DNA from 2 places in the Weissella paramesenteroides genome. Region 1 is predicted to be linked to the other one. Evidence: riboswitches for the same ligand, from Rfam matches in the RefSeq annotation. Region 1 holds a riboswitch; the other holds the start of a gene.
The links. A riboswitch is a leader RNA that binds a small molecule or an ion and turns the genes downstream of it on or off. The one in region 1 is predicted to bind thiamine pyrophosphate.
Positions count from the first base shown of each region.

Region 2: another riboswitch for thiamine pyrophosphate. It lies ahead of thiS (sulfur carrier protein ThiS); the one in region 1 lies ahead of QRX23_RS03410 (ECF transporter S component).

Region 1 is NZ_CP130559.1:681,480-698,026, reverse strand. Features, by position in the region: gene gatC (Asp-tRNA(Asn)/Glu-tRNA(Gln) amidotransferase subunit GatC) at 1-164, opposite strand, end outside; gene QRX23_RS03465 (RsmF rRNA methyltransferase first C-terminal domain-containing protein) at 216-1,616, opposite strand; gene QRX23_RS03460 (Cof-type HAD-IIB family hydrolase) at 1,796-2,614, opposite strand; gene QRX23_RS03455 (Xaa-Pro dipeptidyl-peptidase) at 2,657-5,023, opposite strand; gene QRX23_RS03450 (DUF4097 family beta strand repeat-containing protein) at 5,202-6,011, opposite strand; gene QRX23_RS03445 (DUF1700 domain-containing protein) at 6,013-6,630, opposite strand; gene QRX23_RS03440 (PadR family transcriptional regulator) at 6,623-6,937, opposite strand; gene QRX23_RS03435 (Nramp family divalent metal transporter) at 7,126-8,520, opposite strand; gene QRX23_RS03430 (DUF1456 family protein) at 8,969-9,457, opposite strand; gene rbsK (ribokinase) at 9,460-10,383, opposite strand; gene QRX23_RS03420 (aldo/keto reductase) at 10,476-11,465, opposite strand; gene QRX23_RS03415 (ribose-phosphate diphosphokinase) at 11,499-12,470, opposite strand; TPP riboswitch at 12,643-12,734, shown strand; gene QRX23_RS03410 (ECF transporter S component) at 12,854-13,417, shown strand; gene QRX23_RS03405 (ABC transporter ATP-binding protein) at 13,422-14,837, shown strand; gene QRX23_RS03400 (energy-coupling factor transporter transmembrane component T family protein) at 14,830-15,498, shown strand; gene QRX23_RS03395 (metal-dependent hydrolase family protein) at 15,576-16,547, opposite strand, start outside.
Region 2 is NZ_CP130559.1:1,936,128-1,952,674, forward strand. Features, by position in the region: gene QRX23_RS09705 (aminotransferase class I/II-fold pyridoxal phosphate-dependent enzyme) at 1-908, shown strand, start outside; gene QRX23_RS09710 (amino acid ABC transporter permease) at 952-1,659, shown strand; gene QRX23_RS09715 (amino acid ABC transporter ATP-binding protein) at 1,661-2,425, shown strand; gene QRX23_RS09720 (transporter substrate-binding domain-containing protein) at 2,454-3,266, shown strand; gene QRX23_RS09725 (dicarboxylate/amino acid:cation symporter) at 3,325-4,551, opposite strand; gene QRX23_RS09730 (hydantoinase/carbamoylase family amidase) at 4,554-5,759, opposite strand; gene QRX23_RS09735 (thiazole synthase) at 5,762-6,532, opposite strand; gene thiF (sulfur carrier protein ThiS adenylyltransferase ThiF) at 6,548-7,198, opposite strand; gene thiS (sulfur carrier protein ThiS) at 7,217-7,414, opposite strand; TPP riboswitch at 7,457-7,546, opposite strand; TPP riboswitch at 7,643-7,732, opposite strand; gene QRX23_RS09750 (DUF368 domain-containing protein) at 8,010-8,846, opposite strand; gene QRX23_RS09755 (glucose 1-dehydrogenase) at 9,043-9,801, shown strand; gene QRX23_RS09760 (GNAT family N-acetyltransferase) at 9,881-10,405, shown strand; gene QRX23_RS09765 (helix-turn-helix domain-containing protein) at 10,462-10,998, opposite strand; gene QRX23_RS09770 (amino acid permease) at 11,146-12,504, opposite strand; gene QRX23_RS09775 (potassium channel family protein) at 12,802-13,470, opposite strand; gene QRX23_RS09780 (NEAT domain-containing protein) at 13,664-16,547, shown strand, end outside.

The sequences.
Region 1 (16,547 bases):
GTTGGCTTCACATTTTCTGTGTCCACCTCAGCTAATGTTGTCACAATATCAAATATTTTACCTAAATGATCTGTAAACATATCAGCTTCTGCATCTGTTAAAGCTAACTTTGCTAAGCTAGCCACATGTTCAACTTCTTCACGCGTAATTTGCTCGTTTGCCATGTTAATTCCTTTCATGCTTTAATATAGCTATTTTACCAAAAGATTTTATATTTAGTATATGTCATCTGCCAAATTCGTTTGATTCTCATGCACAATAAATCGCAAGCCCTTTGGATAAAAATTTTTCATTTGTCGATTGACTAATTTACCAAAGCCGACACCATTACCATTTAACTCTAGTAAATACCAGCCGTTTGTTAAATTTTCGACAGACGATGGTAGCATGAATGTGTCGCCATGGACATACTGACGCCATTCCTCATCATTTAATGTATAACGTTGTATAAACTGGTCTGGATGAAGAGCCAACGCCAACGCCAAGCTAGGTTCAAAACGTTTTTTCTTAAATGTGCCCAAATGTAATCCAGCTCGCAATACTTGTAACCCCTTTAAGTCCGGTGTGCCAGTTGGTACTGCGTAAAGTTGATCACCAAATGCTAATAAAACACCTGGTTGATAGTTTGGCAATAATTGTTGTTGAAATTTTTTCCAATACTGTCGCTGTTCAGCTGTTAAATTCGTTTTGGCTAATTTTGGCTCCTTAGCCGGCACCACGTCAGTTGGCTGATACTGCAACTTTGCCATAAAATGGCCTTCACCAGCAACGGATTGTGGAAATAACCGTACTGTTTTAGCTAATTCTGGATTACCATCTGCCCATGCTGGACGACCATCTGACATACCGTCATGTTTTGGCACATCAACCAAGTGTAAGTCTGGATATTCGGCTAATAACCAAGCAATAATCTGTTCATCTTCTTCAGGAGCAAATGTACAAGTTGAATATACCAGTGTTCCGCCTGGTTTTAGCATTTTCATCGTTTCTACTAAAATTTCGCGCTGACGAGTCGCATTTTCTGCCGGATAATCCTTATGCCAATATTGCATTGCATCTGGATCTTTACGGAACATCCCCTCACCTGAACAGGGTGCATCTAAAACAATCCGGTCAAAATACTGCGGAAATTTTTTCGATAATTCTTGTGGGGAATGATTCGTTACCAAGGCATTTTGAACACCAAATCGTTCAATGTTTTCACTTAAAATTTGTGCACGCTTACGGAAAATCTCATTCGACACCAATAAACCTTGCTGATTCATGAAAGACGCTAGATGCGTTGATTTACCACCTGGTGCAGCTGCCAAGTCAAGCACTCGTTCTCCAGGCTGTGGTTGTGCTAATTCACCGACCAGTTGTGCAGATGGCTCTTGTGAATAAATCAGGCCCGTCGTGTGATCAACCGAATGACCTTTTGCGACGCCGAAATAACCCCACTTGCCCCATGGAACTTGACCATCTGTTGGCGTATCATACAGTTGCTGATTTGCTTTTAACGGGTTAATACGAAAAGCTTTCACAACTGGTTGATCAAATGCGGCAAAGAATTCATCTGCATCATCGCCCATTAATTGACGGTACTTTGTCTGATAATCTGTCGGTAACTCCGCCATTTCATAAACTCCTTGTCCTATATATAATAATTTTATTCTACACGTTTTTGCACTATTCAAAAAGTGTTTTTAATGAAGTTATAACTGTCCTGGCAGATTAATAACTACGATCACTGACAATGATAAAAAGGCGTTGACCTACCCCATCTAACTTGGTAGATCGACGCCTCTTAAATGTTTTAAATAATTTGTTCTAAGTACTTTGCTAAGCCATCTTCATCATTTGTATATGATGTGATATCATTTGCAATTGCTTTTAAAGCTGGTTGACCATTCTTCATAACGACCCCATGTGTGGCATAGTCGATCATCTCGTAATCATTCATACCATCTCCAAAAGCATAGACATCATCCTTTTTAATATCAAACGCACGTTGCATGATTTGCAGCCCTGTATCCTTTGCAACACCTGCGGGTACAATTTCTAGTACTGGTGAATCTGCACCCCAAGTGTTAACAGTTACCCGATCAGAGCCATAACGATTAGTCACATAGTCTTGAATCAATGCCTGATGCGTACTATTTTGTGCTTCTATTAAAATTGAATTGATATTCGTTTTTAAATTTAATCGGTCTAACATATGGTAGGTGTCTGTCGATTGCGGAAAGAAAAATGCTTCATTCGGGTTTGTTGGTCCGATATGACTGTTTGTCCAGACATCTGCACGACTTTCCGCAACTACCGATTTGATTGCCATGTCTGCCGCGTTTTCAATTAAATCAAATGCAATCTCACGATCAACCTGGTATGAATAAGCATAATCCCACAGTTCATTTGGAATTTCACCAAGTGCCCCATTAAAATTGATCATTGGTGACTTTAGGCCAAGTTGATGATAAATATCCATTGATAAACGCACTGGTCGACCAGTAATTATGGCAACAACATGCCCAGCTTGTTGCATTTTTTGAATAGCTTGCCGTGTTCTTTCAGAAACTTCCCCTGCATCATTCAAGGTTGTTCGATCTAAATCAATACCAATTAATTTACGTCCCATCGCTACGATCCTCTTTTACTCTCTCATTTCCCACAATGTTAATTATTCACTAGGCACAACTGGTACTAATAGCTGGCTATGCTTGGTATCAATTGTATAAGTGATTTTTTGATTGCCACGCACGGTCATTTCAAAATCAGTACCATAAATGACAATTCCTAATTGATGACCAGCCGTTAACTGATACAGAGTCGGCTGCAGTGTCAGTGTTAGATCAACATATTCGTCTGGACGTAAATCATTGACTCGCCAAGCATTTTCTCGATTTTGCATATTGATATGCCCAATCGTAATCATTTTATTGGGCGTTGTTTTGGCTTGTTGGAACTCAACTAAGGGGGTTGGCTGCCAATTGATGCCACGATCAATTTGACTGCCCTGTGGTACAGGTTTTGTTGTCAACCGACTAGCATCCCCATAGTCTACAAGCATTGCACTCACTAATCCCACATTAGTTGAAGATTTAATCCGCAATTGTAGTGATACCTCACCATCAATTAGCAAATCTTGCTTTTGTTTTGGTTGTAAAAAGACAACCCGTGAATGATCCAATTCATGAGCATCACGGTCAATCATCAATGAACGCCAGTGATTATAATCTTGACTATATGATGTATAAGCTAATTTGGTTTGCTTATCTGTATAGCTAACTGGTGTTTGCACATTGGCCAATGAAATTTTTGTAGGCGTCGTTGTACCCCAACTCTGACGTGTTTCCCAAGTTTCCGGTGCTTGATTACTTTGCCAGGTTAAATCAGGCAACTGCTCACCCGCATGATTTTCTACATCATATAATTTATAACTTAACCATAAATTCATCTGGTCACTAAAATCTAATGACCGATTATTATTAATATAAATATGTTGTCCTTGATGCAAATAGAGCTTCTTCACCACATCTAGTTCTTGCAGCTTTTGATAAAGACGGAAAACTTGGCGTGGTTTAACATTCCAATCATTCAGACCATGAACCATCACAATATCTGCCTTAATATTTGATACATTTTTTAGATAATTACGGGCATCCCAATAAGTATTATAATTTCCGGTCGTGCGATCCATATCGATAACCGTTTGCTTTTGAAATTGCTCCCATTGTGTCTTGGTACGATGCCAATCGCCTGCATCTTGCATACGAGAATAAACCAGCTCTGCCAGTACATCCATGTCTTCTCCTGGAAAACCACCTGGTGCAATCACAAGACCATTATCACGATAATATTGATAGTAATCAGAAATAGCTGCTTCTGAAATAACTGTTTCTAACCCTGCAACACCAGTGGTCGCTACTGCTGTTGCTAACGTTCCTAAATATGACTTACCAGTCATGGCAACCTTACCATTTGACCAATGTGCTTTAATCGTTACGCCACTTTTTCGGTCAACAAACGCGGTGCGGTTACCGGCCAACCATTCCACAACCGCTTGCATACTGATGACTTGTTCAGGTGAACCAGTATCTTGCATCCCATCTGAATAACGGGTGCCAACGCCAGACGAATAGGCTACTGCAAAACCACGTGATAAGAAATAATTATTTAAATCAACATGTGATGTTGGATAAAAAGTTTCTGTCGCTGTCGTCGCTTCACCTGTTTGTTCGTGTGCCGTTAACTTTTTGGGCGCAGCTGGTTGATACGCAATATCTTCATAGGTTAAATCATTTGGCACTTTCCGCTGTAATGGTACATTAACATCGTGCAATTTCTTATCACTCTGCACATCATTTGTCCCCTGATAATAAGGTGAAGCGGTAAACAAAGTGGGTACTTGTTGTGACGTTGTTGGTCGAATAATGTCAACACGAACCAAATCTTTGATGCCATCGTCATCCGTATCTAAATCCGTTTCCACATAGACAACTTCTTTAATTAATTGATTAGTATCAAATGTAGCCAAGGCTTTACCATTAAAAAACAGTGACTGATTCGTTGCTTTAAAATATTGATGACTGACTAACTCATCAATAAGTTGCAATCCGCCTTTCGTATGTGTCGTTAATAGATCATACCAAGCATTTAACACATCATCCGTGTCCCACTCACCAGGTTTATTGTGTAATGGTAGCCCAATTTTTGCCACCGCTTTTTCCGGATCAGCTAATGTATAATCAATCGATTCTAAAAAATTTAATAGTTGCAAGGCAAGCGCATCAAATTCACGTACTGTGACTTGTTGACCTGTTGCCAAAAAAGTTGCTAAATCTTGTTGTTCACTGACCATATAATCATCAAACTTTGTTGTTACAGCCGTTGATGTCGCTGCTTGTTCTAACAATGCTTGTAATAAAGGTACGCTCCCCTTTGAAATGGCCGCTTGAATTTTTTCATCATAAAAACCGATCGACGTCAGTTCATTTATCTTTTGTTCGAAAGTCGTTTCGATAACCCCAAATTGATTTATTTTCATATTTCACTCTCCATTTCAATGACTTCATTATAACAAAGATTAAAACATAATGAGAACATATAAAAAAGGTCGGAACACCAGAAAATGTTCCAACCTATTCAACTAAAAATATATTAATTATATGCTTGTAAGTTTGACAGCATAAACGTGTTTCAAAAGTCTGAAACGCTATAATTTTCTATTTAATGGTTACATCATTATTGGCACCATTAATTGTTAAGGCTTTGCTTTGGTCTCCCGTATGATAATCATTATCGGCTTGATCAGCACCGCCAGCATAGATACTGCTATCTTGGTTTGCCACATTAATACCTGGTACATGAATTGTGTGTAATTCGATTTGTTGATTATCGCCCTGCATTTGACTAGCTTGTTTCAACGTTAGATTATGGGCCTTAAAGTAGCCATCCCCACTATTGACGTGTAGCGTATCTGCCGTCACATTTTGCAGACGATAATTACCACTATCACCTTGCATATCAATTTTCTGGGCAGTCAATTGATTTAAACGCACACCACCATAATCATTACGCACCGTCAAATTTTTAGCAGAAATATCTTGTGTCGTTATCCCACTACCATCGGTTGTTAAGTTTAAGTTGTCCAAATTAACTTTGTAAGGTACGGTCACGACAACCGTTTGACTAGACTCCTCGATACCGAAAATTGGATTGTTTGATTCACGTAACGCTAACTTTAATTCATCATTCGTCGTGTTTAAATTCAATTTACTATCAAGATACTTGCCAGACACTCGCCACTGACTACCTCGCACAACTCGTACATACGAATTCGAACCACCATCAATGGTTATTTTTTTGAAATTCTTATTATTAAACTTTTGGTTAATCTTGTGTACCTTCACAATTTTTGGACCATTATCCCAAGTAATCGTCGTTTTTGCTCCGGTTGATAATCCAGTAACAATCATGGCACCACCAATAACCATCACACTACCACCAGTAATGAGTGTTGCTTTTAATCCCATTTTAGTGAGCCTCCTTTACACGGTTTTTACTCAAGAAACGATGACCAACCCACTTCACAAACATGACCAGCATCTCAAATAACCAACGTGTTAATCGCCAAACAATCGGTGCAAAGAAGATGACTGCACCTGTTAGCAGCAAGCCAGCTCCCATAAACAACAAACCTGTTGGTACAGACTGCCACAATAAAATGACCCCATTTACAAAGGCAAATAAACCACCTGCCAATACACCGATAATCCCTGCATAGATAGCAAATAATATTCCCAAGAAGGCAATAAATGCACCAGCTAATAGACAGATTAGACCGATTGCAACAGGAATTAAAATTGGTGAGGCAAATAGTCCTAGAATGATTAACCAAATCAAATTAACCCGGTTCTTTGTTCGTTCACCAGTTGGAATATTTTCATCTGCCGTTTCATCATTTTCAATAAAATATTCAATTTTTAATGAACGAGCAAACTGCTTTGGGGTCCCATATTTTTCTTCAATTTCTTTAATCGTGTAACCTGCATCTAGCATTTGCTCTTCGTAAAATTGTAATAATTCTTCACGTTCATCAGCAGGAATATCTTTTAGATTTGATCTAACTGCTGCTAAATACTCTTTAATCATCGCTCTCCTCCAATAATGAATTCACGGCCACGCGGAATTCTGCCCAAGCTTGGCTGATTTCATTCAAATGTGCCCGACCTAAATCAGTCACGTGATAGTAACGTCGATTTCGACCTTCAAATGGTTTGTCGTATGTTTCTAAGTAGCCATCGCGCTTCAATCTTCTTAGAACGGGATACATCGTTGATTCGCTGACGCCCAATAATTCTTGCATCGCCTTCGTAATGATATAACCATATGTATCTTCCTTGGTTAATACGGCCAATACAGAACCATCGAGTACCACCGTCGGTACTTGAATATTCATGGCTATTCTCCTTATTTTTGTATATTATATCTTGTATATCATTATGTTATACGACGTATAATGATGTGTCAAGAATAAAGATTCCAACAATTTCTATCTAAAGCGAAAAAAAGAGACCGATTTTTTTAAATTCGGTCTCTTGATACATTTACTATTCAATTACATTCTAAAATGATTAACTTTATTAATTAACCAAATATCTGTCCAACAATTTGGACAACTAATTGGATATTTAGCCCTGTTAAAACAATAAAGACAATCCATGCTATCCAAGTCATCCATTTTGGATTAGCAAAATCTTCACCCATAACCTTCTTCGAAGATGTGAATGCAATTAATGGTGCCATTGCAAATGGCAAAGCAACTGACAAGAATACCTGTGAATAAACAAGTAACTGATCAAGCTTTCCTTCATTACCGCCATAAATTAACGTAAAGGCAACAACTGGAATTAAGGCTAAACCACGGGTAATCACACGACGTAACCACATTGGCACCTTTAAATGTAAGAAACCAGTCATTATAACTTCACCAGTTAAAGTTCCAGTAATGGTTGAATTTTGTCCTGATGCTAGCAATGCAACCGCAAATAGTGTTGATAGAATTGGTGAAGCAATGGCTCCCGCAATTGAACTATCACCTAACGCATTGTACATTTGTCCAAAAGTACCAACTTGATCACCATGTCCGAAAAACAATGATGCTCCCAAAATCAATAGAAATGAATTAACAATAAAAGCTAATGACAATTGAATATTTGAATCCCATGTCATAAACCGCACACCCTCTTTTAACTCTGCTTTGTTTTCACGGCTCACTTGGCGTGTTTGTGAAATTGATGAGTGTAAATACAAGTTGTGTGGCATAACTGTTGCCCCAATAATACCTAACGTCATTACTAATGGCGAATCTGCACCATGAATACCATGCGTACTAACTGTTTGTAATTGTGGTAAATAACCACCAAATAATGCGGTTAGATTAGGATTTGATGAAACTACTAGATATCCGAAAATAAATAGAATGGTTAAAATAAGTGTTACAACAATTGCTTCAATTTTTCGGAATCCAAAGCGCATTAATAACAATAGCAACACAACGTCCAACGCCGTCGTCAGTACAGACGCAATCATCGACCAGCCAAATAGCAAGTGTAACGCAATCGCACCACCGATAACTTCAGCAATATCTGTCGCCATCAAAGCTAACTCGGAAATAATCCAAAGTATAATGCCGCCTGTCTTATTTGTACGATTACGTGTAGCTTGTGCTAAGTCTTCATGCTTTACCATCCCCAACTTACCAGCCATGTATTGTAGCATCATTGCAATCAATGATGAAATCAAAACAACTGAAAGCAAAGTGTAATGATAAGTTGCTCCACCAGCCACCGAAGTGACCCAGTTACCAGGATCCATGTATCCAACGGCAACTAATGCACCAGGGCCTGAAAACGCCCACAATTTTCTCCAAAAAGAACCGCCTTTTGGCACAACTACAGAACCATTGATATCGCCTAAACTATCATCTGCAGCTGCGTCTTGAACCAGCGTTCTATTTTTTGCCATTTCTTTTCCAGACATGACAACCTCCCATGATACGTAAAATGTCGTAACAAGGCAGTCCCAGTGTACTATTTACTTTTGTATATAGTGCTAAATAGAATTCATAAAGATTTTCGTTCAACTTGGTTGTTGAAAGCTTATGACTTTTACTTAACCGGGGCTCTCCTTACCCGCAAATTGTATTTTACTCGTTTACAACAGTGGTTGCAACCATTTGTTTTGCGCGTTTTTACTTTTTTTTCACAAAAATATCAAAAAGTTTATTCAATGACGGTTTTAATTTTTATCGTTAACTAAAAATTAAAACGTTTTCACTTAAAACATTTGCTTAAAGTCGTACTTTAAGTAGCAATTTAGACTGCTAAAAAAGCCATCAACCTACCAAATTAATTGGTAAATTGATAGCTTTAAACGTATCAAACTGCGTTATACACTGGCTTCAAAACGATTTTTGTCTCGATCTTACTTAGCCACGTAAACTATTAGCCATACCCATTAGTAATTTACGCATGAATTGATCACCAACAACTAGATACTTAGGATGTGACTTGCGCCGCAACATGGCACCAACTTCACCTTTGGTGACTTTGAAATCTGCTGCTGCCCAAAAACCAAGTAAATCTTCATTTGTATATGCCATGGCAATCTTGATTTTCTTAATTACTACGTTATTAATATCATTATCACGTTGCATGCTATAATCTGGCGCAACTATTGAACCATCGGGATTTGTTTTATGTCCTCGCTGAGAAATAATCAATCCATTCATGAACTTTTCTAAATCGTGTCGTGATAATTGTGCATCTCGTGCACTATCTTGATCTGGTTTAGCCATAATAGCTAGATATGTTTGCTTATCAAGTACCAGTCCACCTAGTTTGAAAATCGTCATCATATCTTTACTATTAATATTGAAAATATACTGTAGTCTTCGAACAATATCGTTATTATGCATAATTAATGCCGGACTTCCTTCATTTTTTCAAGAGTTGGAATCGATGGTTGTGCGCCAGCTCCTTGTACCGTCAGTGCAGATGCCGCACTAGCAAAACGAACACTTTCAACAATATTTTTCATATCTGGTGTTAATTTAGTCGCCAGTGCACCAATAAATGTATCCCCTGCAGCTGTCGTATCGACCGCCTTAACCTTTAAAGCAGGTTCAAAATCATGCTGGCCATTAGCCAGTTGATAGTAGGCACCGCGCTCACCAAGCGTAATGATCACATTTTTGGCACCCATTTCTTGCATTTTATTGGAAGCATTAATCATCGATAGGTCATCATTTACTGGAATACCAGTAATAATTTCTGCTTCGGTTTCGTTCGGCGTAATAAGATCAGTTAACTCCATTAACTCTTTTGGAATTGTTTTACGTCCGGGTGCTGGATTCAAAATTGTCATGACACCCGCTGATTTTGCAAGTTTAAATGCTTGTAACGTAGCGACGACTGGCGTTTCAAATTGTGCAACCAGTACATCCGAAGATTGAATAGTCTCTTTTGCTTCATCAACGTTTGTTTCACTAATGCATTGATTAGCGCCTCCTAGAATGAGAATTGTATTATGTGAATCGCTCTCTAATAAGATATATGCTGCCCCAGTACCGACATTAGCAAGCTGGGCAACATGGGTTGTATCCACACCATCTTCTTTTAGAGCATTCAGCAATAATTCACCATTCTGATCTTGCCCAACAGCACCGATAAAATGTACTTGGGTACCTAAACGCTGTGCTGCGACTGCTTGATTAGCCCCTTTACCACCAGGTGCAGTGGACGCATCAGACATCGCCATCGTTTCACCTTGTACAGGCAAATGATCAATATGTAAAATCGTATCAGAATTCAATGAACCCAATACTGTTACCTTTCTCGTCATTCCTCAATCCTCCTAACATGACTATTCACAAAAAAATTGTTTATTTTCAGTCAATCTATCTAGAAAATAAACAATTCATTTACATCAAATTTTTAACCTTTTAAGATAGCATCAATCTTTGTTAATTCTTCAGCAGATAAGGTCATATTATCAGCAACTTTCACATTGTCTAATAAATGATCAACTGAAGAAGCACCAATAACAATTGATGGCACACGTTTATCCCGAAGTAACCAAGCCATGGCTAGCTGTGCTAAAGTTTGTCCACGATCGGCCGCTACTGTATTCAGAGCATTTAATTTGGCTACCGCACCTTCAGGATCGTCCTTGATAAACGCATTGGTACGGTGTAATGGCATGTCTGTTGGAAAACCATTTAAATAGCGATCCGTCAACAAGCCTTCAGCCAATGGTCCATACGCAATCAATCCCGCATGATGTTGATCTAAGGTTGCCAACATATCAGTGTCTTCTGCTTCACGATTAAACATATTGTATGACATCTGGTTACCAATGAATGGTGTATGTAACTCATCAAAGATTTTACTAATTTCTGCCACTTGCTCAGTCGTATAATTAGACACACCAACGTACAATGCTTTTCCCTGACGAACCATTAAGTCTAATGCTTCAGCAGTTTCACGCAAATTTGTATTTGGATCCCAACGATGCGCATAAAAAATATCCACATAATCTAAATGCATTCGCTGCAATGACAAGTCCAAAGCGGCCGCTAAGGTCTTTTTACCCGAAAACTGTCCTAGTGGTCCGGGCCACATGTGGTATCCAGCCTTTGTTGTAATAATTAATTCATTACGGTAAGGATGTAAGTCTTGTTTATAAACGGCGCCAAATGTTTCTTCTGCTGTACCATCTGATGGGCCGTAATTTGAAGCATTATCAAATGAAAAAATACCATTATCAAAAGCTTTTAACATCACTTCTCTTGAATTAGCTAGTGGCTTTTGGTCTCCCAAATTACGCCACAATCCAAATGATAACGCTGGTAAAATCAATCCCGAATCTGCGACCCGGCGATATGGCATGACTTCATAACGATTTTCTGCTGCTGCATAGACCATTACGGTACCCCCTAAATTTCAATTTGATTAAGATTATAGATTTACTTCTGGTTTGTTATTTGAACGTAGTAGCACATCAATTTGTTTGTGCTCATGAATACGACGAATTGCCTCAGCAAACAAAGGCGCAACAGATAGTGTTGTAAATTTTGAACTCTGCTTTTCTTCAGGGATGCGTAAAGTATCTGTGAAGATCAGACGTTCGATATTCTTATCAGCCGCCAAATTTTCAGCTGCCTGTCCAGACAGAACTGGGTGAGTCGCTGCAACATAGACTTCAGTTGCACCATTAGCTAGTAGCGCCTTAGCTGTCATTTGCACACGATAACCAGTATCAACGATGTCATCAACAATAATGGCCCGACGCCCCTTCACGTCACCAACAATTGCATCAGCAGACGTTGGGTCAGACATGGCAACATTGTCATTGACAATTCCCCATGGTGCGCCAAGTAAATCAGCAAACTTACGTGCGCGACCAGCACCAGTATGATCAGGAGAGACAACCACCAAGTCGTCTGTCAAATTGCGACTATAGAAATAATCTGTTAACAGTGGTGCCGCCTGCAAATGGTCAACTGGAATATCAAAGAAGCCTTGCAATTGTGCAGCATGTAGATCCATTGAAACAACCCGATCAACACCGTTCATTTCAATGAGTGAAGCAACCATTTTAGCAGTGATTGGCTCGCGTGATTTTGCTTTGCGATCTTGCCGAGCGTAACCCAAATAAGGAATAACCAGTGTGATTTGTCCCGCAGATGCACGTCTCAGCGCATCAACAACAATCATCATTTCCATAAATGCATCATTAACCTCTTCAGCAATCGGTGCGATGACATACACATCGTCGCCACGAATACTCTCTAATATTCGCTCATATATTTCACCATCCGCAAAGCGCTTGATATCTAGCTGCGTTAACGGCATATGTAATTCTTCTGCCACTGCATTTGCTAGTTCATGATTAGCAGTTAACCCTAACAACTTTATTTGAGATTCCACGAGTGAACTCCTCCATTTCTCACCATCAACTGTCGTCACATCTATTTTAACAAAATATAGTTCTTTACGATATCCTTTATACGATTATCTGCCCCTATTATGCATTGCATTATCGGTACAATATAATTTATTTGCAAATTTATAATATTACTATTATACTTGGATAAGCGAATCAAACAAGCTGGGGTGCCATAAAGCTGGCTGAGATAATACCCATAGAACCTGAGCAAGGTAATGTTGCTAGGGAGCTTGGTTTGTTTACCATGACAGTAAACGAACCCCAGTATCGGTGTGTACAAACGCCATTGATACTGGGGCTTTTTTTGTTACCAAAGCTTCAGCGATTCGATAACATTTTATTTTTAAGGAGGTTTGCAATTATTATGCAAACAGTTAATGAATCAAAGGTTAAGTGGTCACTACGCGATGTGATTTTCTTAGCAATCATCGCAATTTTTTTCGGTGTTATTTTTGAATTATGGAGTGCGGCTTATTATGCGGTCGCTGCTACCCCGCTAAAACCCTACGCGAATGATTTAACTTTAGGTGTTTGGTTGATGGCTGGACCATTAGCAGGTGCGATTCTACAAAAAGTTGGTAGTTCAACAATTGGTGAGGTACTAGCCGCTGCTGTTGAAATGCTACTATTCTCAAGTTGGGGCGCTGCCAACTTAATTTCTGGCTTTGTACAAGGAATTGGGACAGAATTGGGATTTGCTGCAACTGGCTACAAGAACTGGGATAAACTAGGCCTTGCCCTTTCTGTATTGACCACAACAATTGTCACGTTCATTTGGGACCTATTTAATAGTGGTTATGCCGATTATAAGCCAGGAATGATGATTACCCTATTCATTATTCGTTTGATTTCTGCCGGTTTCTTTGGTGGTGTGTTAGTTTACTACATCAAGAAACTTGTGACAAAGTCTGGATTACTAAAACGTTAAGCTCATGACAAAACTACAAGTTGACAATTTAAGTTTTGCTTACGAGGCTGACCAACCTAATGTATTAAATCAGATAAATTGGATTCCTGAAGAAGGTTCATTTAATCTATTAGTTGGTCCGTCAGGTTCAGGAAAATCAACATTGCTTAAGGCAATGGCTGGTCTATTACCAAAATTTGGTGGTGTCATCACTGCTGGTAACGTCTTTTTAAACGACGAACCGATTCAGCCGCTGGCCCCTTTTGAAAGAGCTAAGCGCATCGCCATGCTCTTTCAAAATCCGGACCGCCAATTTGCCATGCGCACTGCACGCTTGCAATTAGTGTTTGCTTTAGAAAATTTGCAGTTGCCAATTGATACAATTAATCAGCGCGTCGCTTTAGCAATTAACGCCTTACATCTCGAGCAAATTGCTGACCAAGATTTATTAACATTATCAGGTGGTGAAAAACAACGAGTTGCCCTAGCAATCATCCTAGCAATGGATAGTGATATCGTGTTACTTGATGAACCATTTGCTAGTGTTGATCCAACTGCACGTTTAGCCTTATTAACTGATTTAAAGAAAATGCAATTAGAGCAACATAAGACAATTATTATCTCTGATCACGACTTATCAGGTTATCAAGAATTGGTTGATCATCTATTTGCTATCGATACGGCTTCAGGTACATTGCATCAACAACCACTTTCAAAACTGTTTGATTTACCGGCGCAAACCCCTTTTTATGGTTTGCCCCATTCAAACGGTCCCTTAGGTTGGCAAGATTTGACACTAACCGTTGGCAAAAGTCGTCAATTGCTAAAAAATAGTAACTTTACATTACCAACTGGACAAATTGGTCTCTTATCAGGTGCAAATGGGATTGGAAAGTCAACGCTTTTCAAAGCACTAAGTCACCAGGTCAAATATACTGGGCAAGTGACTTGGCATAATGAGGATACAACCAAAATTAAACTAAAAAATTGGGCAAAAAAAGTTGCTTTGATTTTCCAATCAGCTAGTGATCAATTTGTTACAATGACCGTGCAAGAGGAAATCACGTTGTCACAGCAACATGGTTTAGCAGCGGCTTATTGGTCAGAAGAACGGATTCAATCAGCTTTAAAAAGCCTAAATTTAAACCATCTAACTGAACACGTTGTTTATCAATTATCTGGGGGTCAACAAAAAAAGTTACAGGTGCTTAGCATGCTTATCATGGGACAACCGATTCTATTATTGGACGAACCATTAGCAGGTCTTGATATTGATTCAGTACAAGCAGTTATGCAACTAATCAGTGATAGCATTCAAGCAACAAACCAGAGTGTTTTGATGATATCGCACCAACGTTCTGGTTTGGCTGATTTTATTGATTACGAGTTGGTTTTTAAAAATCAAGCTTTACACCTTGTTGGGGAGGCACCAAATGCTTAAATTAAATCCAACCATTCTTGTTGCAATTATGCTAGGAATTGGTATTGAAACATCATTCGTTCGTTCTGTCATTCTCAATGGCGTCGTTGCATTAATTAGCCTGATTTATCTATTAATACAACGACCAAATTTAAAGGTTATTGGTTTGATGTTACTAATTTCAATTCCGGTTGCCTTTGGAACCTGGTGGTCATTTATTGCCTTTGGTACTGGTGATACCCATCACCTCGCCCTTGTTTATGCCACTCGTTTATATGCCTACTTACTTTTGGGTGCAGCAGTCACTTTAACTGTCAAAGTTAAAGATCTACTTTTCAGCCTAAACCAACATGCAAAATTATCTAATACTTTTACATACGGCTTATTAGCTGCATTTAATTTAGTACCCCGTGTTAGACGACAGGTACAAATTATTCGGTACGCTGGTGCCTTACGTGGCATCACCTATCACTTATGGCAGCCACAAATTTACTTTAAGGCCATCCTGAGTGCACTACATTGGTCAGATGATTTGGCAATTGCCATGACCTCACATGGTTTTTCAGAAGGTTTTCCAAGGACACAAACCATCCAAGAACACTTACCAAAATGGCAATGGGGTCTTGCCTTTCTATTAGTGCTCGCCTACTTTATTGTCGCTATTGTGATAAAACCTTGGTAATAAAAAAATAGCTATACAAAATACGCACCATGCAACTGACTTTACAGTAACAAGGTGCGTATTTTTAGTCTTAAAAATCAGTTAATCAATTTTCCAAATTTATACACAGTTTTCGGATATTGCAGAACCTTTATATTCGCCAATGGATTTTCGTCCAAAACGATAAAATCAGCCATAAAACCAGGTGCTATTTTCCCAACATGGTCATCAATTCTCAAAGCTTTTGCAGCACTACTAGTTGCCGCCAAAAGAGCATCTCCAGAAGTTAATCCGAGTGACGTCATCTTTTCAAGTTCCTTTGTTGAGCCATCATCAAAATTATTAAAAGGCGTACCGGCATCAGTCCCCATCACAACTCTTACTCCCGCTTTTATGGCTTTTGCAATACTATGACGATGGGCTATCAATACATCTTCATTCTTGTCATACATCCATTTGACAATATCTTCCTTATGATCATGAATCGCATCTGGTGCAGAAAGGGTTGGGACAATTGGCGTATCTGTTTCTAACAGCATATCAATTGCCTCATCATCCAAGTAAATAGCGTGCTCGATTGAATCTACACCTGCTTTAATTGCGTTTTTTATCCCCTGATTACCTTGTGCATGTGCTGCTACAGGTATGCCATAGTTATGTGCTTCCTCGACAGCCGTTGCTAATTCACTAACACTAAATTGTACGTTTCCAGGTACCTCTTGATCATTGCTTGTAACCCCGCCAGTCGCCATCAACTTTATGTTTTTAGCACCTTGTTTTATTAACTGACGTGTAGCCTTACGTACCTCATCCATACCATCCACTTCTTTACCAATGACTCCTGCGCCATGCCCACCAGTGATTGTTAGCGCAGCACCACTGGCAATAATATTTGGTCCTTCTATAACATGCTGTTTAATCAATTTCGCTAATTTAATATCAATATTGTTTGCTGCCCCAACTTCTCTGATAGTCGTTACACCATCTGATAACAATTCATGTAAATGTTTTATAGCATAAATTGTTAATTCTGCTTCATTTGTAATGGTTGTCAGTTGTTTTTTATCATT
Region 2 (16,547 bases), 710 kb from region 1:
TCACTAAAGATGTATACGGTGGCACTTTCCGCTTAGTAACTGAGTTATTACCTAACTATGGTATCAGCCATACGTTTGTTGATCTTAACGATGAAGATGCACTAGAAGCGGCTTACCAAGAAAATACAAAAGTGGTGTATGCCGAAACACCCTCTAATCCAACACTCACCGTTGTCGATTTACAAGCAACTGCCAAATCAGCACATGCCCATGGTGCCTTGTTATTTGCCGATAACACTTTTATGACCCCACTTTATCAAAAGCCATTATCACTTGGTGCTGACTTAGTCATTCACAGTGCAACAAAATTTCTTTCTGGTCATTCGGATATTCTGGCTGGACTTGTCGTTACCAAGGATGCAGCTTTAGGGGATGCTATCTACTTCATTCAAAATGCAATGGGGGCAACGCTCAGTGTTGGTGATTGTTGGTTATTATTACGTGGTCTAAAAACGCTAAAAGTTCGCCTACAAACTGAAACAGAGACCGCAACAAAGCTTGCCCAATGGTTAGAACAACAACCCGCCGTTAAAGCAGTTAATTACCCTGGGTTAAAAAGCTATAAAAACTATGCCATCCAATCTAAGCAAGCATTGTCTGGTGGTGCTGTTTTATCATTTGATATTGCTAGCGAAGATAACGTTCGAACCCTGGTACAACATCTAAAGTTACCTATTTTCTCTGTTTCTTTGGGCGCTGTTGAAACTATTCTTTCATATCCCTGTACAATGTCACACGCAGAACTTAGCCCGGATGAACAACAAGAAAGCGGCGTAACACCTGGCTTACTGCGCCTATCTGCCGGACTTGAAGATTTTGAAGATTTAAAACAAGATTTTGCCCAAGCACTGGCTTATCTACCAGCCTCAGCAACCACAACACCCAAGTCCGTTGTTACCGAAGGCTAGTGATGGCAACCATTAAAATTAAAAATAGTTTAGGAGAAAACACATGTGGGAAATAATTACGACTTCTCTCCCGCAATTAATCGTGGCCGGCATTAAATACACCGTGCCTTTGTCATTGATTTCTTTCGCGTTGGGCTTGATTCTCGCTCTCATTACCGCTCTGGTTCGAATTTCCCAAAAAGGAAAAGAATTTAAAATTATCAAAGGAATTTTCAATTTTTACGTTTGGCTTTTCCGTTCAACGCCACTGTTAGTTCAATTATTTATTGTCTATTTTGGCTTACCTTATTTAGTTATTCCAGGCATCCTTGATGAGGGAATCAAATTAACACCATTTGTTGCGGGTGTTATTACCTTTTCCTTAAACACTGGCGCTTACGCATCCGAAACGATTCGAGCAGCTATTACTTCGGTTCCTCAGGGTCAATGGGAAGCTGCTTCTTCAATTGGCATGACTCGCGGCCAAACATTACGACGTATCATTCTACCCCAAGCAATCTATCTGTCTGTACCGCCATTAGCCAATAGCTTTATTAGCTTGGTTAAAGATACATCACTGGCTGCAACCATTACAATTGTTGAAATGTTTGAAGTTAGTCAGCAAATTGCGGCTGAGAATTACCAGCCACTTATTATGTATTCTTTGGTGGCCTTGATTTATGCTGTCTTTTGTTCGTTACTAACCATTGGCCAGCATTATCTTGAAAAACACTCACACAGGCATTTAACCAAAACAGTGGGAGGTGCATAAGTTGCAATTAGAAGGATTAAATAAAAGTTTCGATGGACAACAAGTTTTAACAGACATTACCCTTGAATTGCCAGAGAAGCAGACAACGGTCATTGTTGGGCCCTCTGGTTCAGGTAAATCTACTCTTTTACGTTCATTGAACCTACTTGAGCGTCCAGAAAGTGGTCATTATAACTTATCAAACCTAGCCATTGATTTTTCACACGATATCCCAACCAAACAAGTATTAAATGTCCGCAAGAAAACAGGGATGGTTTTTCAAGACTATAATTTATTCCCACACAAATCGGTCATTCAAAATATTATTGAAGGACCAATCCAAGTATTAAAGAAAGACAGGAAAGAAGCGCTACAAGAAGGGCAGAACTTACTGGATAAAGTTGGTTTAAGGTCTAAATCTGACGCATATCCTGAACAGTTATCGGGTGGTCAAGCGCAACGTGTTGCCATTGCGAGATCATTAGCCATGCGTCCTGAATACATCCTACTAGATGAACCAACCTCTGCCTTGGATCCTGAACTGGAAGCAGAAGTATTACAGGTTCTGGCTGAATTAGCACACGAAAAGCAATCTCTTGTTATTGTCACCCATAACCTATTCTTTGCCCGTCAGATTGCCAATAAAATTGTCTTTGTGGAGGATGGCCAAATTATTTTTGACGGTAATCCACAGGAATTTTTCAATGAAAATCAAGAAAACACTCGGATTAATCGGTTTATTTCAGCAATGACGTTTTCCGATGTTGAAGCAGAAGCATTAAAATAATTTAGATATAGTGAGAGGAACTACACAGATGAAAAGAACACGGGTCATTTCTTATTCAATTGCCATTGTTATATTACTAATTTTGGCAGTTGTTTATTTCGGTAATCGAAAAAACGCCACACAAAAGGATGCGTTTCAATCAGAATTAAAAACTAAAGGCAAGTTGACCATCGGACTCGAAGGTACATATGCACCCTATTCCTATCGAAAAAATGGCAAATTAACTGGTTTTGAGGTTGAAATGGGGCGTGCCGTTGCTAAAAAGATGGGTGTCAAAGCAGATTTTGTCCCAACAAAGTGGGATTCATTAGTTGCTGGCTTAGGTTCGCAAAAATATGATGTCGTGATCAATAATATTTCCGAAACGCCCGCTCGGAAAAAAGTTTATAAATTCTCTAATCCATACATCTATTCACGATATGCTCTGATTACACCGAAAAATAGTCAAATCAGTCATTTAAAGGATATTAATGGTAAGAAATTTGCAGAGGGAACTGGAACAAACAATGAACAGGTGGCTAAAAAGTATCACGCCAAGCTAGTTTCTTCAGGTGATTTTTCAACTACCTTATCACTATTGCGTACTGGTCGTGCAGATGGAACAATTAATGCTGCTGAAGCTTGGTATGCCTACAAAAAAGACAATGCCACAGACGGTTTAAAGTATAAAGATTTGTCTGGCGAAATTGACCCAGTGAAAGTTTCAGCCATGTTTAATAAGAAGGATCCTAAAACTCGTGCGAAGTTTAATAAAGCGCTCGCCGCAATTAGAAAAGACGGTACATTGAAGAAGCTGTCAATTAAGTACTTTGGCGCAGATATTACTAAAGAAAACAATTAATTCTATACAATATAAATAGCGTGCGGAAACCATCATTGATTTCTGCACGCTATTTATATTAATTTTTAACTGGCAAACTGCCATGAACTAATTTCTTTTCATCAGCAGCAATCATAATGGCTGTCGTCGTATCACCAACCACATTAAGTACGGTTCGGAATATACCCGCAAACCAATCAATACCTGCTAATAGAGCAATACTTTCTAAAGGTAATCCTAGTGTTGGTACAATAATCGCTAGCGCAACTAAACCACCACCTGGTACAGCAACCGTACCTAAACAAGCGACAATGGCTAACATAACGATTTTTAACATCATAATAAATGATAATGATAATCCGTAAAATTGGGTCATTGTGACACAAGCTAACGCCAAATACATGGCCAGACCATTACTATTCAGTGCCATCCCCAAAGGTAATACCAGCTCACTAATTTCCTTCTTAATACCTAATCGTTTTTCAGCATCATGCATTTCAACAGGTAGGGATGCTGCTGAAGATGTTGTTGTCATTGCGATAATTAAGATATTAGCAAACCCATGCATGACGGTTCGTAAAGTCATATGCGCACGTATCATGATCATACCGAACAAGATGGCTAAGAAAAATAATGTACCCACTCCGAATAATATTAAAAACTTCAACAGTGGAATTAAGACTGTCAGCCCATTTTCAGCAATAACCGAAGCAATTAATGCACCAATTCCAACTGGTGCTAAGCACAAAACTAATTGGATCAAATCAATAAATAATTGATTTAATTGTTCTAATCCATTAATGATATGTTGATACTTTTGTTGACTATTTGCTTTGCTTAGAACGATTCCCATGCATAACGCAAATATAATGACTTGAATCGTATTACCTTTTACCAAAGCCTCAAAAATATTAGTCGGAAAAAAGCCTAATATCATGTCTGAAGTTGAAACAGGATGGCTAGTAAATTTTTGGACAAGTTCAGGATTCAGTTTTAAATCAATACCCACACCTGGCATAAACCACCAGCCAAGCAACAACCCAACTAAAGCAGCAATAAGCGTCGTGCCTATAAACCAAGCAGCTGTTTTGATACCTAATTTTCCTAATTGCTTGACTGGTAATTTACCAATCGCTGCAATTACCGTACAAAAAACTAGTGGCATGACAGCCATTTGAACCAGCCTCAAAAAAATATCACCAATAATTTTGATTCCCGCAATTTTAGTGCCAAAAACTGCACCTAAAATGATACCAATCAACATACCAATAATAATTTGAGTCGTTAGATGAATTTTTATCCGCATTTTTACGCCTCGTTTGCTTGAACAGATAGACTAGTAGCCAACAATGCAACGCCATATAATAAATCAGACATTTTTGTATATTCAGTCGGTGCATGACTAATACCAGCTTCACTTGGCACAAAAATCATGGCTGTAGGGGCGACTGTACTCATCATTTGACTGTCATGACCTGCACCTGAAAATAACTCTTGGAAGGGGAAATTCATTCGAGTTGTTATCTCAGCATTTTGTTTCCTTAATGCCTGTGATAAAGGAGTTGCAGGAACATGCAGTGTCTGTTTTACTGTGACATTTTCAAAGTGTTGGATGCCTACTTGCATATCTGTCAAAAATGTAGCTAATCGTTCATCCGATTCTTCACGACAATCTATGCTAAATGTGCACCTTTCAGCAATGACATTACTAACATTAGGTGATACGTGAATTTCACCAATCGTAAATGACAAACTTTTTGAAGATTTATTCGCCAAATCATACAATTCAGCCATCAGATGACTTGCAGTTGCCATCGCATCTTTACGTTGTGCCATCGGCGTTGTACCAGCATGATTTGCTTGTCCATATACAGTCACATCATAGCGATCTTGTGCAACAATTCCTGTCACTAACCCAAGTGACTGATGTGCTTGTGCTAAACGTGGACCCTGTTCAATATGCAATTCCGTAAAACTTGCCGGTAAGGGCGCTCGCTGTCGCCTAACACCAGGAATAGTTTGCAATTGTCTGACCGCATCGCGTCTAGCTTGATCAAATGTGATACCCATTTCATCAACTAATGGCGTGACTTGCTGGTGTCCTGTATAATAGTTCGATCCAGTAAAAGCTGCTGGAAAACGGCTACCTTCTTCTTCGCTAAAAGAAATCAAACGTAACGGTTTTTTAGGCAAATGTCCTTGTTGGTAGAGTTTTTGTATCGCACAAAAGCCACCTAAAACCCCATATAGCCCATCATAACGACCACCTTGACGCACAGTGTCCATATGAGAACCAGTCGCAATCGGTGCTGATATTTCTTGTCCTGGAAAATCTAAAGACACATTACCATAATCATCAACCGTTGCTTGCGCACCATGTTCTTGGCCGAGCAAAATCAGTGCTCGTTGATTCCGTACCCATTGCTGATTATAAACTAACCGATTCTGGCCAACTTCATCCGATGTATTGAATTGATCCAGCAAATCACCCAATTGTATGGTTTCATTCGTCATAATTATTTGCTAATGCCAGCAATTGGTGATGATGCCGCTGCTTTTTTATCTAAAACACGACCGGGGTGGGCAAGATAACCCTTACGTCCAGCTTCTACAGCTAACTTAAATGCCTCTGACATCAACGGAATATCACCTGCTGTTGCCATCGCTGTATTAGCCATTACTGCTGCTGCTCCCATTTCCATGGCTTCAGCAGCTTGACTTGGACGACCAATACCAGCATCAACAATGATTGGCGCATCAATTTCGTTAATTAAAATCTGAATCAATTCTTTAGTTGCCAAACCTTTGTTTGTACCAATTGGTGCACCTAATGGCATCACAGCCGCAGCACCAGCTTCGACCAACTTACGGGCAGCATTTAAATCAGGTAACATATATGGCATCACGATGAATCCTTCATCAGCCAAAACCTTCGTTGCCTTAATTGTTTCTTCGTTATCGGGTAACAAATAAGTCTTATCAGGCACAACCTCAAGCTTAATAAAATCACTGCCACTTAATTCACGAGCAATGCGCGCCATGCGAATAGCTTCTTCAGCATTGGTGCAGCCAGATGTATTTGGCAAGATTGTCACATCATCTGGAATATAATTCAAAATATTTTCTTCATCCGTATTCGTACGACGCAATGCCATAGTAATAATCTGAGCACCTGCGTGATGGATTGCTGAATCAATTAGTTCATACGAATACTTACCTGATCCTAGAATAAAACGTGAAGAAAAATGGTGACCACCAATAATTAAATCATCATTACTTTCGACCATGATTGTTTATATCTCCTATTCTGCTAAAACGGGTTGCTTGGTTAGTAAACGTAAGATAGCATTGGCTTCATGTCCAGCACATACCATTACGCGTGGTGCCATCAGTCCTTCGACACCTTTACTATAGCCATCCCCACAAATATATACATTTGATAACTGTTGTTTTGTTTGCATCTCATTAGTCATATGTAATCCGGCCATACCGTTACCCATAACAAGTGGCTTGTCAGGATAAAAATTCGTTACACCATCCAATAACATTGCTTTGGCCATTGGGTTATCAAAAGCCTCACAGACGATATCACAGTCCGCAAATAGTGTTTCAATATTGTCAGGTGTAATTTTAACCTGATGAATCTCAATATCGATAAATGGATTAAATTCTAATAAATTCTGCTTTAATGCCACGACTTTCGGCATGCCAACCTGACTAACTTTATATTGTTGTCGATTAAGATTGCTCATTTCAATGACATCAAAGTCAATTAAAGTTAGATGACCAACACCGCTGCGAGCTAGTGCAATTGCAATATTTGAACCTAGACCCCCAGCACCTGCAATAGTCACACGCGCATCTTTTAAAGGTTCAGTCGTACCAGCCACATTACGCTCTTTCATGCCCATAAAAAAATCAGTAACTGCTACACCTTGAAATTTTGGTGTCATTTTATTTTTTCCTCTTTTCTAACCACCACCGACAAACGAAATTAGTTCAACGTGATCATTTTCTGACAACGTTCGGTCTGCTAATTCCTCACGATGAATAATCTTACCGTTTAATTCCACGACAACATTTTGCATCATCTCTGTTTTTTCTTGTAATAAATCAGCCAATGTTTTACCAACCATGTTTGCTGTTTGTTCACCATTTAAAATAATCAAAAAAATGCCCTCCTTTCTGATCTTGAAAGAAGGGCATTTGCACACAGTCAAATATCGCACTTCCTTCGATCGTATTACCGACATCAGGTTCATGGGTATATTCTCAGCCTTTCAGCACCCCAGACGATGATTGTTTAGATTTAGTTTTTGCCAATTGCTCTATGCAATCCTCATAAAATATAAAATAGCAGTCTTTTTGCATTCACAAAAAGACTGCCCATTAATCTCTATATATGGACTGTATCTTCCTGCGCAGGTATTAACCAAATCAGGTTCAGTGGGTATATTCTCAGCTTTTCAGCACCCCAGATACGTTAATTAACTTAACAAGATAACCATAGCATGTTTAATTATGAAATACAACTCATTATTGAAATCGCTTTCAAAATTAGCAAAAAAAAATAACCGTCTTAGCTTGGCAGAGCTAACGGTTATTTAAACTTTAGATTTGCTACCGTCTAACGGTTCTACAAGGAGTCCTGATTGCACAGGGCTCCTTTTTTTCTATTCACATTATAGCATGACATATTACCAGTGGGAAATGACCTACCCACTTAAAATTTTCCTAATATAAAATTCTAAATTGTTATTTTTATTATACTGTTGTCGGCTTAACTGTCTGCTCTAAACGACCCATCCACCAACCTAGCCACGTTCCTAGCGCTAACAGAATAATTGAGAACGCATAATGCCAAACAGTAAAACCAGTGTAATCTAGCGGGATAATCATGACTGTTGATGCCATCACAATTCCGAAAATCATATGGAATAACTTTGCATAAGCAACTTTAAAAATATAGGCCATGATTTTTGCAAACACTAAAACAATCCCAATTAATCCCAAAATAAGGGGGATCAAAACTGATAAATCACCTGTTTTAATACCATCACTCATCCCTTTGTACAGACCTAAGTAAATTAAAAAGTTAGATGGGCTTAATCCTGGTACAAGAAGACCTAAGCCAATTAATCCACCAGCTAAAAGCCAGGCACTCATACTAGGCTCAATCGTTGAGAATAAAGGTCGGCCAAACCATAAGAATAATAACATTAAGCCTCCCGCAATAACGGAAAGGATAATGTCCCATGTTGAACGTCCCATTTTCCCGGCCTCATGCCATAGTGTGGGAACAGTTCCTAAGATAGCCCCAATAAAGAACCAGCGTGCGACACTTTCAACTTCTCCCAGCATAAAGCTAATTAAAAACGAGAGTAAGAAGATGCCAACAACTGCTCCGATGCCAACGGGCATAAAGAAACGGACATTGGATTTAAAATTTTTCAATGGATTCGCCATGAACAAAATCAATCGTTCATATAATCCAAATACGGCAGCTAATGCACCACCACTAATTCCTGGTAAAATAAATCCTGATCCAATTAATGCACCTTTAACAGCACGGAAGATAATATCTCCTGGTCGTTTTTGCATTGATTATTTCCTCATTTCATTTAGTTCATCGTTTATTAGTCTTTGTGAGTAAAATCCTCTCAAGCTCATTATATCCAACGAACCTTTTAAATTCTTAAACTGACACCATGTTAATACATATATCCAAAAAAGTTGTTCTTACTAGTTCTTTTTTTTATTTTGCTGTAAAATCATATTTGTGAAGGGGGTCACAAATATGACAAATCTTACAAACAAAGTCGCGATTGTAACCGGTGCGGGATCTGGTATGGGAAAAGCAATCGCACTGACTTACTCTCAAGCAGGTGCTAAAGTTGTATTAGCTGATGTTAATCAACAAACATTAGCTGAAGTCGAAAATGAAATCACTAGTCAAGGCAGACAGGCACTTAGTTGTATCACTGATATCTCCAAGGAGTCTGATATTGAGGCATTAATCAAGTCGACTACAGAAAAATTTAATCGTATCGATATCTTAGTTAACAATGCCGGTATCATGGATAGTTTCCAACCTGTCGGGCATGTCAGTAATGAACTCTGGCATAAGGTTATGTCAATTAATCTAGAAGGTCCTTTTATGGCTGCCCGGGCAGCCATTAATGTCATGGAGAAACAAGAACATGGTGGTATCATCATTAATAACGCTTCTGTTGGTGGTCTATTTGGTGGTCGTGGTGGGGCTGTTTACACCGTTTCAAAACACGGTTTAATTGGTTTAACCAAAAATATTGCTGCTACTTACGGTCGCTTTGGTAAAATCCGTGCAAATGCAATTGCACCAGGTGGTGTAAATACTAATATTAGTTCTACAATTTCACAACCTGATAACCTAGGTATCCAAGCATCACAAGCTGCTGGTCAACCACCGATGGGAAACCCAGACCAAATTGCTGCCGTTGCTCTTTTCCTAGCTGATGATGAGGCAAGTTTTGTTAATGGTGACGTTATCAAAGCTGACGGTGGTTGGACAGTCTAACTGTAAAAAGAAACGCCTTACTTTTTAATTTTTTGCTATAATTAAGTACAAAATTTAAACAAGTAGGGGGATAATTCCTATGTCATTAACTTATACTCGTCAAGCAAAGCCCTCAGATGTTGATGCGATCTATCGCATCATTCAACAAGCTGTCGCGTATCTTGGCAGTCAAAATTCACCACAATGGCAAGGATCAGCCGAACCAAACCGCAAAGAATTCGAAGATGATATCAATAAGGGCATCGTTTATGTCCTCATCTATAATCATCAAGTTGCTGGTGTCGGGAAACTAGTTCCTGGTCCGGAACAAGCATATGAAGATATTGATGGGTCTTGGTTAGGTAATGAGTCCCAATATATGAGTTTGCATCGGATTGCGATTGATGCAGATGTTCGTGGTCAAGGTCTTGCTCATCAACTCATTCACGATTTAGTCATGTTATCGTTAGATCATGGTTATCGTGATATTCGTATTGATACGCATGAAATCAATAAAGGCATGCAAAAAACAGTTAAAAAAGCCGATTTTGATTACCGTGGTCATGTTCAAATGCCCGTGCCAAACGGTGATCGATTAGCTTTTCAACTGTTGTTAACGGATTAACAAACACAAAAAACAATCTACTATCAAATCCTGTTAGTAGATTGTTTTTTTTACTATCACTCGAAATTAGAGTCAATCACTGCCCGCTTCCACCCGTCAATAAAACTCATTATAAAATCATTAATCGCTGGGATTAAGAACATAACTACCGTAATCGCAATTAATATAATTACATTTCTCGAAACAATTTGATCAAGTTTATGCCAGTCTAATTTAAACATGACAATTATAAGCAAAATGGCTCCAAAATCCGTAAAATACGAACTAATGTCATAAATATTAATACTAGCTATTTTCATTCCAATAAATACCATGAATGCGATTAAAGCACTCACGGTGATTGCATGTAGTATTTTTGACATCTTCATCTTTGCATCAATTTGTTCTGCTAATTGTGTGTCGGATTTAATAAATTCGTCTAAAGAAATATTAAACAACTCACTCATTGCTACAATATTTGTAAAGCTAGGTAGTGCTGTATTTTGTTCCCACTTAGAAATTGATTGACGCGAAATATGTAACTTATCAGCCAAGATTTGCTGCGACCATTCCTTTACTTCCCGTTGCCTTTTAATTTGTGACCCTAAATCCATACTCTTTGTTCCTCCTATACTAATAAATCTATCGAATTCCTACAAAATTACCAAGCACCAAATAGTTGCATTCCCTATATAATCAGGTTTTTACCAAATAAAAAATTGATTGGAAAATTTTTTACACTTTCCAATCAATTCAATAATTTATATTTTTTGTGAGCGTTTTGCCCATAAACTATAGCCAACTAACATCAATACAAAGAATATAACTGTTAAGAAAACAGATAGTCTTGTTGATGGGTCAAGTGCCAAAATAATGAGAACGGCCACGAAGAACCCAATTGTTAGATAACTAGTTGCTGGAAACCAGGGCATCTTATACGGATTATTTACTGCTGCTGTCGTTTGCTTATATTTAATATGGGCAACCATGATAAGTATCCAAACAAAAATAAAACTCATCGTTGCAACACCGGTAATCATGGTAAAAATCTTTGATGGGAAGAAGTAATTAAGTAATACAACTGCCAAAAAGACAATTGCTGAAGCCAACATTCCCGTTACTGGCACCATATTTTTTGAAACACGCGCCAATGATTTTGGTGCTTGGCTATTTTTTGCCAAGACATATAATGTCCGTGATGTCGAGAAAATTGCCGAGTTAGCAGCAGACAGGGCAGCTGTTAACACAACAAAGTTTACTAACGTTGCAGCAAAATTAATGCCCATACCGGAAAATACTTGTACGAATGGTGATTGTGATGTGTCAATTTGATTCCAAGGATAAACTGACATAATGATTGCAATTGCACCAACATAAAACAAACCAACTCTCACTGGTACAGAGTTAATTGCCTTGGGCAAATCACGCTCTGGATCCTCTGTTTCACCAGCAGTTAACCCAACCATTTCAATACCAGTAAAGGCAAAAATCACCATTGGAAAGGCCATGATAAAGCCCTTAAATCCAGTTGCAAAGAATCCACCATGTGAAACTAGGTTACCAAAACTTGCAGTGTTACCACCTGTATGGAACCCTGAGATAATCAAGCCGATTCCAACAACAATCAATGCCAATATCGCAAAAACTTTAATTGAAGCAAACCATGACTCTAACTCACCAAACCATCGCACATTAATTAGATTAAACGTGACCAATACAATAATAACAATTAATGGCGTTACCCATTGTGGGAGTGAAGGAAACCAATACCGTAAATAAATACCACTCGCAGTTAGATCCGCCATCGCTAAGCTTGCCCAACTTAACCAGTACGCCCAACCAATGGCGAATTCCCATTTGTCACCCAAATAAATACGGACAAAATCAATGAATGATCGTATCTTTGTATTTGAAAGCAACAATTCACCAACTGCTCGCATCATTAGATATGCAAATAAACCAGTTAGTGCATACGCTAGAATGAGTGCTGGACCTGCTGCTTTGATTGCCGATCCCGATCCTAAGAAAAGACCGGTTCCAATCGCTCCACCAATAGCTATCATCTGCACATGGCGTGCTTTAAGACCACGTGATAATTCACGTTCCGACTGATTATTCATAAATATACCTCACTGCATGAGGATATAAAAAATCCCCATGCCAAATTAAATTTGACATAGGGACGTTTAATAACGCGGTTCCACCCTAATTCTTAGTCGCTGACTAAGCCACTTAATTACAGGTAATTTTCGTTTCTCCAAAAGCGCCACTACTAGCCGATAATAATTTGCTTTCACCAAACACAAACTCTCTAAATATTATCAATAACCAATAACTTCTTTTTTCATCAAAACACAAATTAGTATGGTTAACTATATGCTGTTTAAACTTGATAGTCAATAGCTAGTCAACAATAATTACTTAATTTTGGCTACTAGTGATTCAAAATGCTTCACATCCTTTGTTTCACCAGCCACTGTCAGCACATCCCCAACTTGAATGATTTCATCGGGTTCTGGCGTAATCACCACACGATCCTCAGAACGAATGGCAATGATATTAAGGCCATAATTTTTCCTAATATCTATCTCTTCAATGGTCTTGTTGGCAAAACGCAAATTACCAATTTTAATTTCACCTAATGAATGTTTATCACCTAAGTCAATAAAATTAAGTAGGTTAGGTGTCATTAATTGTTCAGCTAAACGATGCGCCATTTCATTTTCTGGTCTTACAACCTGATCAGCCCCAACTTTATCTAGTACACGAGCATGCAAATTATTCTCAGCTTTCGCAATCACATGACGTACACCAATATCTTTCAGTAAGATTGTTGTCAAAATTGATGCCTGCTGATTATGCCCAATTGCTACCACAACATGATCAAAGCTTGCTAAATCTAAGTCTCGCAAAGCATCTTCATCTTGCGCATCTGCAATCACTGCATGAGTTGCAATATCCATATAGTTTTCTACTAACGTTGGGTTTTTATCAATGACTAAAACTTCTTGATCAGCATCTATAAGTGATTCTAGTAATGAGCTACCAAAACGGCCCAAACCAACAATCGCATATGTCTGTTTCATATCGGTAACCTCTCAAATTTTCTATAATTTATTTTATCACTAATCTTATACTGTCTTTAATTTTAAATAACTTGATTAACCTAAAAATAACCTTTAAAATTGTCTATGTTCAATTATGAACTTTTCATGAAAATTATGTGAAGTCTTATAAATGGGACAAATTAAGAATAATAGAAGGAGTTTTAGGACAGGTATGAGTACTTTTTCACGAACTGCAACACTGTTTTCAACAGTTGTTCTTGGAAGTATGCTAACAACAACGACTGTCTCAAGTGTTAACACAATTGTTAATGCTGCTGAGACCACGCAAGCTGTAGCAACTAAAAAGAATTATGATTTGAAAATTTTGCAGGGTAACAGCGATGCAACATCTACTGCATCACAATTTTATTTAAACACGATTTCACTAGAGAAGCAGGCAAACGGAAATTATTATGCTTATTTAACATCTAATACACCCGTTAATCTCGGTGATGAGCCCATTTCAAGTGAGGATACACAACATCAAGTTGTTAAAATGGGCACCACACAAAAAAATGGTTATAACCAAACCATTTATCGTCTAACGTTGACAGCAGATGAATTGGCTAGTGGGCAACCAATCAAGACCAAGATTCATGTCAACATTCCAATGATGAATTATGATCACGACTATGATATTCGTTTAGCTATTCAAGGATTTAAGCCGGAAGCTGCTTCTAGCTCAAGCTCTAATTCTTCTTCAAGTACAGCAAATTCAAGTCATTCAGTAAGTTCTTCTTCAAACAATGCAAGTACTTCAATTGCTGATTCAAGTACAACAACAAGTGTTGTATCATCAAGTTCAAGCCAAACAAGTAGCAGCGCACAATCATCTAACAATGATACAGCTACCTCTAGTGTGGTAAATAACGGGCAAAATAATAGTAGCGATACAGCATCATCTGCTGTTGTTTCAGATGATAAGACTACTTCATCTTCATCAACAGATTCAACAGTGAACATTGCAGCAGACCAGGGGATGTCACGCTTTTTGAAGCCAACCGCTCGCATTAATGTTAAAGGTGAGCAAACAGATATCACATTGAGTTTAAACGATGCATCATTAGCAAAAATGATTCCATCACTAACACTTGATGGTCAGACAAAATCAGTTAGCGGTCAGGATACTACTTTTACTGTTCCAACTAAAGATCTAACCCCTGACAAAGATGGTAAGTTGACTCTTAAGTCGCTAACCCATGTGTCTGCCCAAGGTTATACACATGATTATCCATCAAACATCACTTTTGATGTTAGTCAACTTATTGCCCAAAATAACCTAAAAGCTGGAAGCTACCAAATTGCGGTCAGTCCTGATAGTCATATGGATAGTTTCTTTGCCAAAGAATTTAACGTCAAGGTTGGCGCACTAACAAGTGTCGTTAGTGTTACTTATCAAGTCCCAAGTATGATGGGGATGATTCCATCAGTCACTTTTGATGGTCAGACAAAATCCGTTGTTAATAAGTCAACAACCGTTGATTTCACTATTCCGACGAAGGATCTGGTACCCGGTAAAGATGGTAAAGTAACCTTGAAATCATTTACCAGTGTACCAATGAGTCCATCTAAGGGTTATAACTCAAATATTACTTTTGATATGAACCCTGCACTTGTTAAATCAACAAGTGATAGTAGTAACTCATCTAGTTCATCATCAGAATCAGCATCATCTGACAAAGACATCTTGCAAGACGGCACTTATTCTATTAATTATAATGTCTACAAGTCAGGTACAACTACTGATTCAACGATGAAGACTTATATGAAGTCCCCAGCAAATGTTGCTGTTAAAAATGGTCAAGCAACGATTACATTTGCGACCCAAAATGATGCCATGTCTATGATGAAAGAATTTTCCGTCAATGATGTTGCCGCTAAGGCTGACGGTAACAACTGGGTCGTCACTGTACCCGTTTCTGCCTTGTCAAAGACCATGACATCTAACATGACGATTTCTGTTCCTCAAATGGGCTTCACTGAAAAGCCAAGTGCGGATATTGTCTTTGATATGAGTAGTGTTAAGAAGACCGGTAACAACGGCGGTGGTAGTGCTGCTAGTTCAAGCTCAGCTTCGAGTGCTTCATCTTCTAGCAAGGTAAGCTCTGCTAGTTCATCGCATGCTTCGAGTGCTTCGTCTTCTAGCAAAGCCAGCTCTGCTAGTTCATCGCACGCTTCAAGTGCCTCATCTTCTAGCAAGGCCAGCTCTGCTAGTTCATCGCACGCTTCAAGTGCCTCATCTTCTAGTCAAAGCAACTCTAAGACTGACATTACCAAGGATGGTAAGTATTCTGTAAACTACCATGTTTATAAATCAGGCACTACGACAGCTTCAGCCATGGAAAAGTATATGACTTCTTCAGCATCGGTCGCGGTTAAGAATAGTAAAGCCACAATTACATTTGCGACCCAAAATGATGCCATGTCTATGATGAAAGAATTTTCTGTCAATGGTGTTGCCGCTAAGGCTGATGGCAACAACTGGGTCGTCACTGTACCCGTTTCTGCCTTATCAAAGACGATGACATCTAACATGACGATTTTCGTGGCCGCAATGAACTTCACTGAACATCCAAGTGCCGATATTGTCTTTAATATGAGTAGTGTTAAGAAGATTGGTAACAACGGCGGTGGTAGTGCTGCTAGTTCTAGTTCAGCTTCAAGTGCTTCGTCTTCTAGCAAAGCTAGCTCTGCTAGTTCATCCCATGCTTCGAGTGCCTCATCTTCTAGCAAGGCCAGCTCTGCCAGTTCATCGCACGCTTCGAGTGCCTCATCTTCTAGTCAAAATAACTCTAAGGCTGATATTACCAAGGATGGCAAGTATACTGTAAACTATGGCATTTACAAGACGGGTACTAAAACAGATTCAACGATGAAGACTTATATGAAGTCTCCAGCAAATGTTGCTGTTAAAAATGGTCAAGCAACGATTACTTTCGCTACCCAAAATGATGCTATGTCTATGATGAAAACATTCTCAATCAATGGTGTTGCTGCTAAGGCTAACGGCAATAGTTGGGTCGTAACGGTACCAGTTGCTGCGTTGTCAAAGACCA